Regions from separate parts of the Sporosarcina sp. GW1-11 genome, predicted to be linked through region 1. Evidence: riboswitches for the same ligand, from Rfam matches in the RefSeq annotation. Region 1 holds a riboswitch; the other holds the start of a gene.
What was found. Region 1 has a riboswitch for cyclic di-GMP ahead of ORD22_RS10500 (hypothetical protein). Riboswitches for the same ligand answer to the same signal wherever they lie in the genome.
Positions count from the first base shown of each region.

Region 2: linked by a shared signal. The riboswitch ahead of ORD22_RS02140 (GGDEF domain-containing protein) and the one ahead of ORD22_RS10500 (hypothetical protein) in region 1 are both predicted to bind cyclic di-GMP.

Region 1 is NZ_JAPMIW010000015.1:30,391-36,590, reverse strand. It holds gene ORD22_RS10505 (pyridoxamine kinase) at 1-414, shown strand, start outside; gene ORD22_RS10500 (hypothetical protein) at 1,206-2,867, opposite strand; cyclic di-GMP riboswitch class I at 3,091-3,174, opposite strand; gene ORD22_RS10495 (glycine betaine uptake BCCT transporter) at 3,506-4,987, opposite strand; gene ORD22_RS10490 (reverse transcriptase-like protein) at 5,324-5,977, shown strand; gene ORD22_RS10485 (hypothetical protein) at 5,878-6,200, opposite strand, start outside.
Region 2 is NZ_JAPMIW010000002.1:18,549-24,748, reverse strand. It holds gene ORD22_RS02155 (NAD(P)H-dependent flavin oxidoreductase) at 1-78, opposite strand, end outside; gene ORD22_RS02150 (cold-shock protein) at 367-567, opposite strand; partial or broken gene ORD22_RS02145 (M3 family oligoendopeptidase) at 873-2,682, opposite strand; gene ORD22_RS02140 (GGDEF domain-containing protein) at 2,900-3,739, opposite strand; cyclic di-GMP riboswitch class I at 3,757-3,840, opposite strand; gene ORD22_RS02135 (EAL domain-containing protein) at 3,860-6,200, opposite strand, start outside.

The sequences.
Region 1 (6,200 bases):
CTTCTGACCGGATTATCCTACAGTTCACTCGATCGATTTGGAAATGAAAAAGACTTCTTAAAGAAAGTAGAAGAAGCAGGACTGCAATTAGCACAAGAAACCGGTGCACAAGTCATCATTACAGGAATCAACCCGCCAGCTGGACCGACGAATACGCAATCGATTGGTAATATGTACATAGACAGTAAACATTCCATCTATAGCTCCATTCCGTATAACGGTAGAAGTTACTCCGGCACAGGTGATTTATTTGCATCGGTCATAATGGGAAGTCTCATGCGCGGTGAAACTCTTATTCAGGCAATCCATTTGGCCGAAACTTTTTTAACTGCCGCTATTCAAGACACATGCCTAGAAAAAACCCCTACCATGGCAGGAGTTAACTTTGAGAAGTTTTTACGTTTGTTGTTGTAAAGTAAGTAAAAGGATGTCTATTTAAGTCAAGTAGACTCCTTTTCACCTTTATCAAATTCTTTACGTTTAATCAAACCCCAAGAATGTCGCCCTCTCCTCATTTTCAATATACCTTCCACACGATATAGTACAGTCAATTGGCGATAAACCTAAGTTTTCCATGAAGGCGAACAATACCAACCGGAGCGTGCTTCGCAAGGTTGTATAATGCCAGAACGAAATTTGTTCCAATAAAATACTACCAATTCAACGTCCGTAGCATCATTAAGTTGACTACGTGAATTGTCGTGAATCGCATGTACTGTGTCTTCTGTGTCTTCTATGGCTCGCTCAAAACTTGCTTGAACGGCATTAGTAAGATAACGTCCTAATTCAGCAAGTCCTTCTATCAAAACACTTTGTAATAAATATAACTTACCAACCGGATTTTGATAATTATACGTGTCCAATGCTTGATAAAAAGCAGGGGCATCACAACATACACCCTGATCGTATTTGCATTCATCTCAGAAATATAAGTAAACCATCTATAATATTCCTCATACGTAATTCCTACTTCTCCCGGAAATTCACCAGGTTTACCTGCATCTATATTCACGCCTTGGATAAACATCTTTAAATACATGTTTTATTCGAGTTAAAATACCTATGCATTTGCAATGTTTTCCATAGTATTACATGAACGCATAACTAAAAGCAGTATGTTTTTTAAACTAAAACAGTATACTTAATGAAAACATCAAAAAGTCACCCTCAGCTTTTTTCGCCGAGGGTGACTTTTGATGTTTAGTTTATTTCATATCCATCCAACTATCATAATAGTGAATGGCCATGCCGTTAAAAGCCGGATGATCTTTGTAGTGATTATATACTATATCCATTTCACTATACAGATAATCTTTTCCTTCTTCATAAAAAGTTAGAAACTTTGATTCATCATTTAGTTTTCCTGTTTCAACAGCAATTGTAGTTTTTACATTGTATTGTTCAAATAACCTCATTTGTGCAGCAGAGATATCTATGATCCCGTCATTCCCACCAGAGCCATTCGCAGAATCCCGATACGCCATGATTGAGATATTTTCCACGTGTTGGCCTAGAAACTCAGCGATATTTCCTTTTCCATAGATATTATTGTATTCCACGCCATAATACCAAAATGGAATGTCTACACCAAAGTCTAGCCCCATTGAATCAGCTTGTCCTCTAAATGTTACAATCATTGTTTGATAGTTTTTAAAGAAGTTCTTTGCCCTCTGCTCATATTTCGGATGTTGATACGGTTCTACATCTAAGTGGATTCCTACAAACCGCTCACTAGCTGATGCTATGTTCTGATAGTTTACTAACCACTCGGTAAATGCTTGTTGTTGACTTAATCCTTTTTGACCTGCAACCCAACTTGGTGCACCATCTAAAGCGTGGACTCTAATTCCGTTGGCAGTCGCTTTACTTATAAAGTATTGGTAATATGATATTTCAATTTTTTCATTTACTTGCAGATACACATCACTTACTTCATGAGTGACCAAGTTACTAACTATAGTATCCGGTTCAGACACAATTCTTGCAGTATCCCATAACCATGTAGCTAAAGGAACTTGCGGTGATTTCATATCCATCCAACTACCATAATGGTGAATCGCAATGCCGTTAAAAGCTGGATGATCTTTGTAGTGATCATATACCAAGTCTAGTTGGCTATAAAAGTAATCTTTGTCTTCTTCATAGAATGTGACGAACTGTGTATCGTCAGTTAGTCGCCCTGTTTCTACAGCAATCGTTCCTTTAACATTGTACTTCTCAAATAAATCCATTTGTGCAGCGGCTATGCTAATGATTCCATCGTGACCATTCGAGTCATTCGCAGAATCTCGATACGCCATAATGGAGATATTTTTAACATGTTGACTTAGAAATTCAGCGATATTTCCTTTTCCGTAGATATTATTGTATTTCACACCGTAAAACCAGAATGGAATGTCTATACCGAACTCCAGTCCCATTGCATTAGCTTTTTCTTTGAAGTCAATAATCATGGTTTGGTAGTTTTTAAAGAAAGCATTCGCTCTCGCTTCGTAATTCGGGTGTCCATAAGGCTCTACATCAAGATGAATCCCTACAAACTGCTCATTTCCTGAAGCGATAGCTTGGTAGTTCACCAACCAATCTGTAAACACCTGCTGCTCTTTTAATCCTTTTTGACCTGCGATCCAACTAGGTGCACCATCTAACGCGTGGACTCTAATTCCCTTGATTGTTGCTTTACTAATAAATTCTTGATAATACGAATGTTCTATATCCGAGTTTACTTGAAGATATACATCACTCACTTTGTTATCGACTAAATTGTTAATCACTGTGTCGGGCTCCGATACGATTCTTGCTGTATCCCATACCCATGTAGACAATTCATTTACGTTCTGAAATCCTTGCTTTATCTCACTTGCCATAGTACTCTTCGGTAAAATACTCACAATCAAAAGCATTGCACAAAATACTTGAAGAATATTCCTCATTACAATCACTACCTTTCTAACTCTTACATGATTGGGTATTAATAAATATGAACGTAATTGCCCAAAATTTAAAACACAGTTCGGTGTGCACACCGAACTGTGTTTTAAATGGCGCAATAAAATTAGTCGTCTTAACTTGTTTTTATTACACTTTTCGTTCGGCAACTGGCTACCATAGTCATAAACGTTAGGCCCTATAGTTTTGCGTCACTGTCTTTAGACAGGTTTGCTATTATCGCGAATTATTTTATTGTATCGTTATGTTAGATTTACCTATTTATCACAAACTTAAATTTCTATATCTTAATTATAAGTCGAAATTAACTATAAGTCTACAGTTACTCGATAGATTCACTTCTAATCATTAACAAATTGTGTCTATAAAAAACAACTTCACATTTATAGATCTTATGTATTGACAAACAAAGGACGATTATGAAATTAGTTAAATATTAGATAGTATCTCATAAATTAATTCCATTTTAATACATAGAATAATAAAACACCAGACCTCTTGACCAATGCGAATTGGTTTGAGACCTGGCACGTTACATTTTAGTCGATAGTATAGGCTATCTGCCCCTACGTTGTTCACTCTTCAAAGCTTTCATCAGAGAAATCACCATCAGTAGCATGACGAACGAAAACGGTAAAGCGGCAATGATAATTGTATTTTGTAAAGCACTCATACCGCCAACAGACAGTAAGACTAGTGCCACTGACGATTGAATTACACCCCAAATTACTTTTACGCTAGTTGGTGGCGTTAGCGAACCATATGTTGACTGCATACCAAGTACAAATGTGGCTGAGTCGGCACTCGTCACGAAGAACGAAGCAATCAACAGAATTGCGATGATAGAAATGATGAATGACCAAGGTAACTCATGGAACATTTCGAAGATGACAAGTTCTGTAGGGGCATTCGCAATATCCGCAATGCCACCACGTTGCATGTCGATTGCTGTCGTACCGAACGCGGAAAACCAGAAGGCACATAGCAATGTAGGTGCGAGAAGTACACCAACCATGAATTCGCGGATCGTCCGGCCTTTTGAGACACGAGCGATGAACATACTGACAAACGGTGCCCAAGAGATCCACCAAGCCCAGTAGAAGATTGTCCAGTCGAACAACCACTGCTGATTATTCTCGTTGAGAGGTGCCGTACCAAAGCTCATTTGAACTAGATTGCCCAAGTAACCACCGATAGAATCAGTAAATACGTTCATAATTAGCAACGTCGGTCCTAAAATCACTATAAATACTAACAACAGAACAGCTAGAACCAGGTTGGTATTGGATAGATACTTAATTCCTTTACTAAGCCCCGTCCATGCTGACATAATGAAAAGAACCGTAACAATCGCAATAATAACAAATTGCGAGAACGTTCCGATTTTGATTCCGAACAAATAATTTAAGCCTGCGTTAATTTGAACAGCACCGAAACCGAGAGTGGTCGCAACACCAAATGCAGTTGCAAACACAGCTAGAACATCAATGAATATTCCCCAAGGACCATCCATCTTCTTGCCGAAAATCGGTTTCAATGTTGCTGAAATTAAACCCGGTTCGTCTTTACGGAATTGGAAATATGCTAGTGACAATGCGACAATACCATACATCGCCCACACATGAAGACCCCAATGGAAAAACGATTCACGCATCGCTTCCTTAAAAGCGGCATCCGTGTTCGGCTCCTTCGTTGCTGGATTAATGTAATGCGAAAGCGGTTCAGCTGCACCATAGAACACTAGCCCAATACCCATCCCGGCTGAAAACAGCATGGCAATCCACGTAACTGTAGAAAATGCAGGTCGATCGGTATCCTTACCGAGTCGGATCTTGCCATATGGACTAAAGATTAGGAAGATACTCAGCAATAATAGGAAAGAGAGCAGCAACAAGTAATACCAGCCAAACGAGGACGCAACGAAATTCCTGACACTAAGCGTAACTGCTTCGAAACTTTCCGATGCAAACACCGCGTACCCGACGGTAATGATAATTAATGCAATCGTAATGTAAAACACTTTTGATATTTTTCTCATGTTTCTCCTTTCGAATTGGGATTACTTGTTCACTTAAGGAACGACTATATACTATACCTATACTTTTAGGAGAAGACAAAAGAAAGAAAATTGTAAAGTTTACACGGAATTTCACTTTATTTTTTTATGAGACAGCACAAATACAGACAGTGCCTACCACCAATAGCCATCAAAATAAAATTTCTCGTCAATTTTCACTTGAGGTTCATAAATTAATTATGACCTTTTACCTAAGTTTTCTGCGGGTGTTTTGCACTTCTATGAATCGCTATAAGAAAACGTTTTCTACGTGTAAAATCTTACATTCAAGATACAATATATATGGGAGGAATAACTATGCAGGTTGTAATTGAATGGATATATACATCACCAAAGGGAAAAACAACAGTCTTTCAGTCTCAAGAAATTTCCGCAGAAGAAGCCGTTTTACTTGCTGAGGATATAGAGAAGACAGGGCGTGCGAAACAAATACTTTTTGTTGATCAGCATGATAGTTCATGGACAGTAAAGGAATTGAAGAGCTACCTGAAAGGAATCGAGACAGAACCTCATAATATAACTATCTATTTTGATGGCGGCTTCGATTGGGAACAGAAAACAGCAGGCCTCGGTTGCGTTATCTATTACGACCAAAGCGGAAAATCATATAGACTACGCAAAAATGCATCTGTTCGCGGATTAACTTCGAATAACGAAGCGGAGTATGCCGCCTTACATTTTTGTTTGCAAGAGTTAGAGATTCTTGGAGCCCATCACTTACCAATTCGGATTCTCGGAGATTCGCGAGTCGTCATCAATCATTTAAACGAAGAGTGGCCAGCCATCGAAGAAAATTTATACAGCTGGGCTAATAAGATTGAAGCAAAGATGGACACACTCGGACTCCAACCTCAGTATGAGCTAATTTCTAGAAAATCAAATGGTGAAGCGGACAGACTCGCTACACAGGCAATCTCCGGCATTGAAATTATAGCGACTAGTGAAAGATGAACAGGTGCATGCACTCTTCGCATGGGGATGAAGTCTATGAGCGTTAGGACGGGAGTTATGAGCGCAGGGACGAGATCTATGAGCGCGGGGACGAGATCTATGAGCGCGGGGACGAGATCTATGAGCGCGGGGACGAGATCTATGAGCGTGCGGAGGAGGCCTATGAGCGCGGGAACGAAATCTATGAGCGCGAGGACGAGGCCTATGAGCGCGGGGACACTAT
Region 2 (6,200 bases), on a different contig from region 1:
TGTCCCGCCAGCCATTCCTGCTTGAATGATTGGATACCGAATTCCTAACGTTCTTGTCAATTCGTTGTTATTCCACATCATCTCGGGCCTCCTATTCCTATCATTAAAATTTTATATACACAAAAAACTGTTCTACTTTTTTCATTCATCCTATTATCCCATCTACTTTTCAAACATTCAATTAATACCGAACTATATAGAATCCTTTGTCTATGCCCGGTTTACTTAGGAAGTAGACAAAAAAGTCCCTCCGCCGAAACGGAAGGACTAGTCTAACGCTATCAAATGATCCGAATGAACGATATTAGCAGATAATGAAGCGCATAAAAAAAAGATCCTACATATAGGATCTTTTTAAAGCTATAATTAAGCTTTTTGAACGTTTGTAGCTTGTAGGCCACGTTGTCCTTGTTCGATTTCAAAAGTTACGCTTTGACCTTCGTCTAAAGATTTGAAACCTTCGCTTTGAATTGCTGAGAAATGTACGAATACGTCTTCCCCTGCTTCACGTTCGATGAATCCAAAACCTTTTTCTGCGTTAAACCATTTTACTGTACCTTGTTCCATAATTAATTGCCTCCTAGTGTGGATGTCCACACAATATGTTACTATACTTGCTCAAATCACCTTAGACGAAAGACAAATCTATTCTCTATCGGAAGAACAAAGATAATACTTCTTAAGAATAACATGAGAATGTTCAAATAGCAAGCGAAATGATTTGTACTTAAAAATAACGACATGACAATCTACTTACTAACACGATGCACAACCCGCAATTCGTCTAGCGCTCTATTATGATTTCTTCGTGATCTATCAGTAGAAAAAGGCACTTACCCCGCTTGAACATGAGATAAGTACCTTCTACACATTTACTTCTTTAAAGCATTCGTCAATTCAATAAATTCTTCTACGTCTTTTCCAACGAGCTCAATTCCAGCAACCCAGAAATCTTCTTTCGTGATATCTACGTCCAGATGTTTCATTGCTAGGTCTTCTACGTTCATTGATCCAGTATCTCGTAGTAAAGCAATATACTTCTCTTCAAATCCTTCCGGTTGCTTCAAATATTCCGCGTAAATGCCTAGACTGAATAAATAACCAAATGTATACGGGAAATTATAGAACGGTACACTATCGATAAAGAAGTGTAACTTCGCTGCCCAGAAATGCGGATGATAGGAGGAGAGACTATCACCAAATGCTTCTTTTTGTGCGTTGACCATTAGTTCATTCAACCGCTTTTCTGATACAATGCCATGTGCACGTTCCGTGTAAAAGCGATTCTCAAACAAGAAGCGCGCATGAATATTTAAAAACATCGCGGTTGCGCCTTCTAATTTATTTGCTAAAAGGGATATTTTTTCTTCAGTAGATGCAGCGTTTTTCACAGTGGCATCTGCAATAATAGTTTCAGCAAACGTACTAGCTGTTTCCGCCACGTTCATGGCGTAGTTACGGTTCAATTCCGGTAAATCCTTCATTACGTGACTATGAAACGCATGGCCCAATTCATGTGCCAATGTACTCGTATCACTTGGTGAACCTGTGAACGTCATGAAAATACGGGACTCTTCAAATTCCGGTAAGCTTGTGCAATACCCCCCCCGGACGTTTATTCGGGCGATCTTCCGCTTCCACCCAGCGGTTTTCTAGCGCGTGTTTTGTAAAGTCCGTTAGTTTTGGACCAAATGACGAAAAGTGCTCTATAACAAAATCACATGCCTCATCATAGGTGAATCGTGTAGGTTTTGTTTCACCTACCGCAACGGGCGCTTCAACATCTTGCCAGCCCAACTGATCCATTCCGAACAAATCCGCTTTTTGTGCTAAATAATCAATAAACGTTTGTTTCTGTGCGTCCACCGCAGACCACATCGCTGTAAGTGTCTTCTCTGTCATGCGGTTGTATTCAAGCGGTTCTTCTAAATGACCTTCTCTTCCGTGAGCTTGTTGTAATGTTAAGCGATAACCCGCTAAATGATTCAGGATGTCTGCAAAGATGGGTCCATTTTTCGACCATGTTTTTTCCCAGTTTTCAAAAAGCTTCGCACGCACCTCTACATCAGGATCAGCGTACATTTTATTCATCGCTTGCCCAACAGATAGGTCAGTCGTTTGACCCTCTTGATCTGTAAAGGGAACCGTCATAACGGAGACTACTGTATTATATAAATCGCTCCACGCTGCGATACCATCTTTATTCAACGTAGCAATCAGTTTTTCTTCTTCTTCAGATAACAGTCGTTTGCCTTGTTCACGTATCTCATCCAATGAAAAGCTGATTTTTGTAAAAGCATCCTGTTGCAGGAGTGTATGCCATTTTTCATCGGGGATCGCTACTAGTTTTTTAGTGAAAATCGTGGATAGTTGCTGGATTTCACTGCTAAGTTCCATCACTTGACCTTTGACAACGCTTGCATGTTCATCGTCCATGAAGGCGTCATGCCACATATTGATAAATGTACCTACCTGACCTAAGCCTTTACCAATGACTTCTTGTTGCGTTAATATCCCCTGCAAGTTCGAAGCATCGTTAGCTGGATCGCTATCCCAGTCCTGCAATTGATCTGCATAGCGCTTAATATCTTCTTTTATAGATGTAATTTTCGTCTGTACTTCTTCTGAATTTGTTCCGCCTGTAAATATACTCTCTAAATCCCACGTATCGTTATATTTCATATTGCGTCACTCTCCTCATTGATCTTCTGTTACAGGATGTGCCAAACAGAGATAGCGTATTCTTTCATTGCGTAACCCACTGACATGTAAAATATAAGATATATCGTTCTTTTCATCAACTATATATGACTTTACGTGGAATATAATATGTACAATAAAAAAAGAACAGCCTGTTAGACTAGCTGCTCTTTGAATAATCTTATTCTACTTAATACCCTCATCTATTAACGACTACCTGATTTCTACCGTTTTTCTTTGCTTGATATAAAGCATGATCTGATTTTTCGATAAACTGCTCTACTTGCTCTCCATTGTAACTGGACAGTCCTATGCTAATTGTAAAATGGATCTGTTCATTGTTATACGTGTAATCTGATTGTTCCACAGCTTTACGTATACGTTCGGCTATAATTAGTCCTTCCACAACATCGGTGTTTGGCATTACAACCCCGAATTCTTCGCCTCCCAAACGAACGAAAGCATCTGATGGCCTTACGCAGCTCTTAATAATCGTTGAAGTATGCTTAAGTGCTTCATCCCCACATGGATGCCCATAACTATCGTTAATTTTTTTAAAATGATCTATGTCTAACATAAGAAAGGTCAATGGGCTGTTCGACATCTTACTAAAGGGAATGGTTTTTTCCATGTACATATCAAAATATCTTCGATTATAAATTCCAGTTAAGGTATCTGTAATGGTCAAATCTTCAACCTTTTTAAGTAATATATGGGATTTTCGTATAAAGTATCCAACCGTTAGAAGGATAGACCAATTAATGATTGAATCTAAAACAAGTCCTTTACATTCAATAGAACCGGGGTGAATATTCTGAGCAAGTACTGTTATATACTTCACAAAACTGAAGAAAACGCCAACCCCTATAATTACTCTCCATTTTGGATACCTATTGATAATGATAATACTCGGAATGAGAGTAAGCGTCCATATAAATGGATACCGTCTACTCGCCTCCTCAGTCAAAATCAAATCTGTAAAAACAAGGGCAGCGGTACATAAAAAAACTACTACATATATAAAGCTTTTTTTTACCAACTACCTTCCTCACTCCTTTCGGTAACCCAGCCATCATAGCTACATGCCTTAGATCTGTGGTTTTGCGTCATTATCTTTCAATAATTTTGCCTTTTCAATTGAGTTGCAGGATCACTATCATTAATTGCGTAAGTTTTTAATAAACACGTAACGATCCTCAGTTACAAAACTACAGTCCGGAACTAAAGGAGACTTTCGAAGCTTTATCGCAAGTTTATTTAATATCGGCGCAACTTCAGCACGTTCACCCTCATCAATAGTATATTCTACACCATATTGATACATGTCTAATTTTACTTCATTCATCCAGACAACTGAACCAAGTAGCTTAATGGTTTCGCCAAATAAGTGCGTCTCAAATTCAAGAATGATATTAGGATTTACTGTAAGCTTTAAATCTGTTAAAAAGCGAAGACCACCTAATCCAATATCCTCAATTAATACTTCTGTTCTTCCTACGTCCACCGTACGGCCATTGATGCGCGTAAGTGTCATTGAACCACTGAGCGGGAAATGAAGAGGGACTCTGAAAAATCGTCGCCTTTCCTCAAACGTTTTATTTTCTACTTTGAGACTAGTCGGTATATCGATTGTTCCAATCTTTAATAATTCTTCAAATTCAGTAGCTGGTACTGGTTTTGAAAATAAATACCCTTGAATAATCTTACAGCCCATTTGCTTTAACAGATCGTATTGCTCAACAGTTTCTACACCTTCAGCTACAACGCGCATCTTCAGATTACTCGCAAGCGTAATAACGGTTTGCGTAATTATGTTCGATTCATTCTCTTCATCGTGACTTAAAGTCGTGATAAAGGAGCGATCAATTTTCAATGTGTTAATATATTTATTAAACTTAGTTAAAGAAGAAAGTGATGAGTAACCTGTACCAAAATCGTCAAAGGAAATTGATATTCCTGTTTTCATCAGTTCATGTAAAGTCGTCAAGACAATTTTTTCATACTCTAACATAGAAGTCTCAACAATTTCTATTTCGATACACTCAGGGTCAAGCGTAGTTTCTTCCAAAATCTCCTGAAAGGTGTTTACGAGGTTTTTATCCAAAAATCGTTTGGCTGATAAATTTACTGAAATAGGTATATGTGGAAGGCCCATTTCTTGCCAAGCTTTAATTTGTTTAGCTACCTTCCAATTCATCTTCAGGTCCACTTCGGCTATTAATCCCTGTTCTTCTATTATCGGCATGAACTCATTTGGAGATAGAATCCCCCACTCCGGATGATTCCATCTAATCAGCGCTTCTGCCCCTACTATTTTATTATTCTCTGTGCTTACTTTTGGCTGATAGTAATATTCGAATTGATCTTCTTCAAGTGCTAGACGGATGTCAGCCCCTAACTTAAACGTTCTAAATGTTCGAATATCCATTATAGAAGAATATACTTTTACCGTATTGATCCCTTCTCGTTTTGCGTTGTGTAGGGCTATATCCGCATTTTTCATAAGAGTGATTGAATCCTCAGCATCCGTCGGGAAAATACTAATACCAATGCTGGCGCTCATAAAGAGTCTATACGGACCGATGACAAATTCCTCTTCCATTGAGGCAATAATTTGCTTTGCGGCTTCAATTATTAAGTTGCTCGTTTTACAGTTAGGCGAAATGATCGCAAACTCGTCACCAATCATCCTATATAGTTGGTATTCATCACCAAGCACTATCTGTAGGCGTTTAGAAATAGCTTTCAATAACTCATCTCCAACGCGATGACCGAGCGTATTGTTTGTATATTTAAATCTATCCAAGTTTAAGTACATAATGGATAGCTTCTGGTCCAACGTTTTAGCGATGACTAATTCTTTTTCCAAACTTTCTTCAAAAGACTTTCGATTGGGTAACTCTGTCAATTGGTCATAGTAGGCAAGAAAATTGATCTTCTGCCAAGACTTTTCTCTTTCTGTAATATCTTTCGCTGTACCCAAAACGATTGGTTCACTGTCTATATTAATCAATTTGGAATGTAATTCGACTTTTATCTCCGATCCATCTTCCCGAATGACACGGGCATAATGTGTTATTCCTTTTTTTCCATCTTTTAACCAATCAAAGTTGGATTGCATGTTTTGTAAATCATCTGGATGAACATACTTACTAATATTGAAACCGGCGTCAGGGTAGTTCGTTCCGAGTAGTTGATGGTAGTATGGATTACCATATAAGAGGTGTCCATCCTGTAAAATATACACACCTACTAAAGCTCCTTCTACGATTGCCCTAAATTTCGCCTCTGATTCCAGTAAACTATTTTCAATTTTTTGTACTTCAGATTTATCTTTTATAATTCCAAAAACACCGGTTACCTTCCCGTCTACAATTGCAGGAATCAGTATAATCCGAATCGGTATGCTCTGACCGTTCGCATGGATAAAGAAGGATCTCATACTTCTCGATTCTCCATTAAGAACTTCTGAGAAGTTTTTCAGATAATTTTCCAGCTGA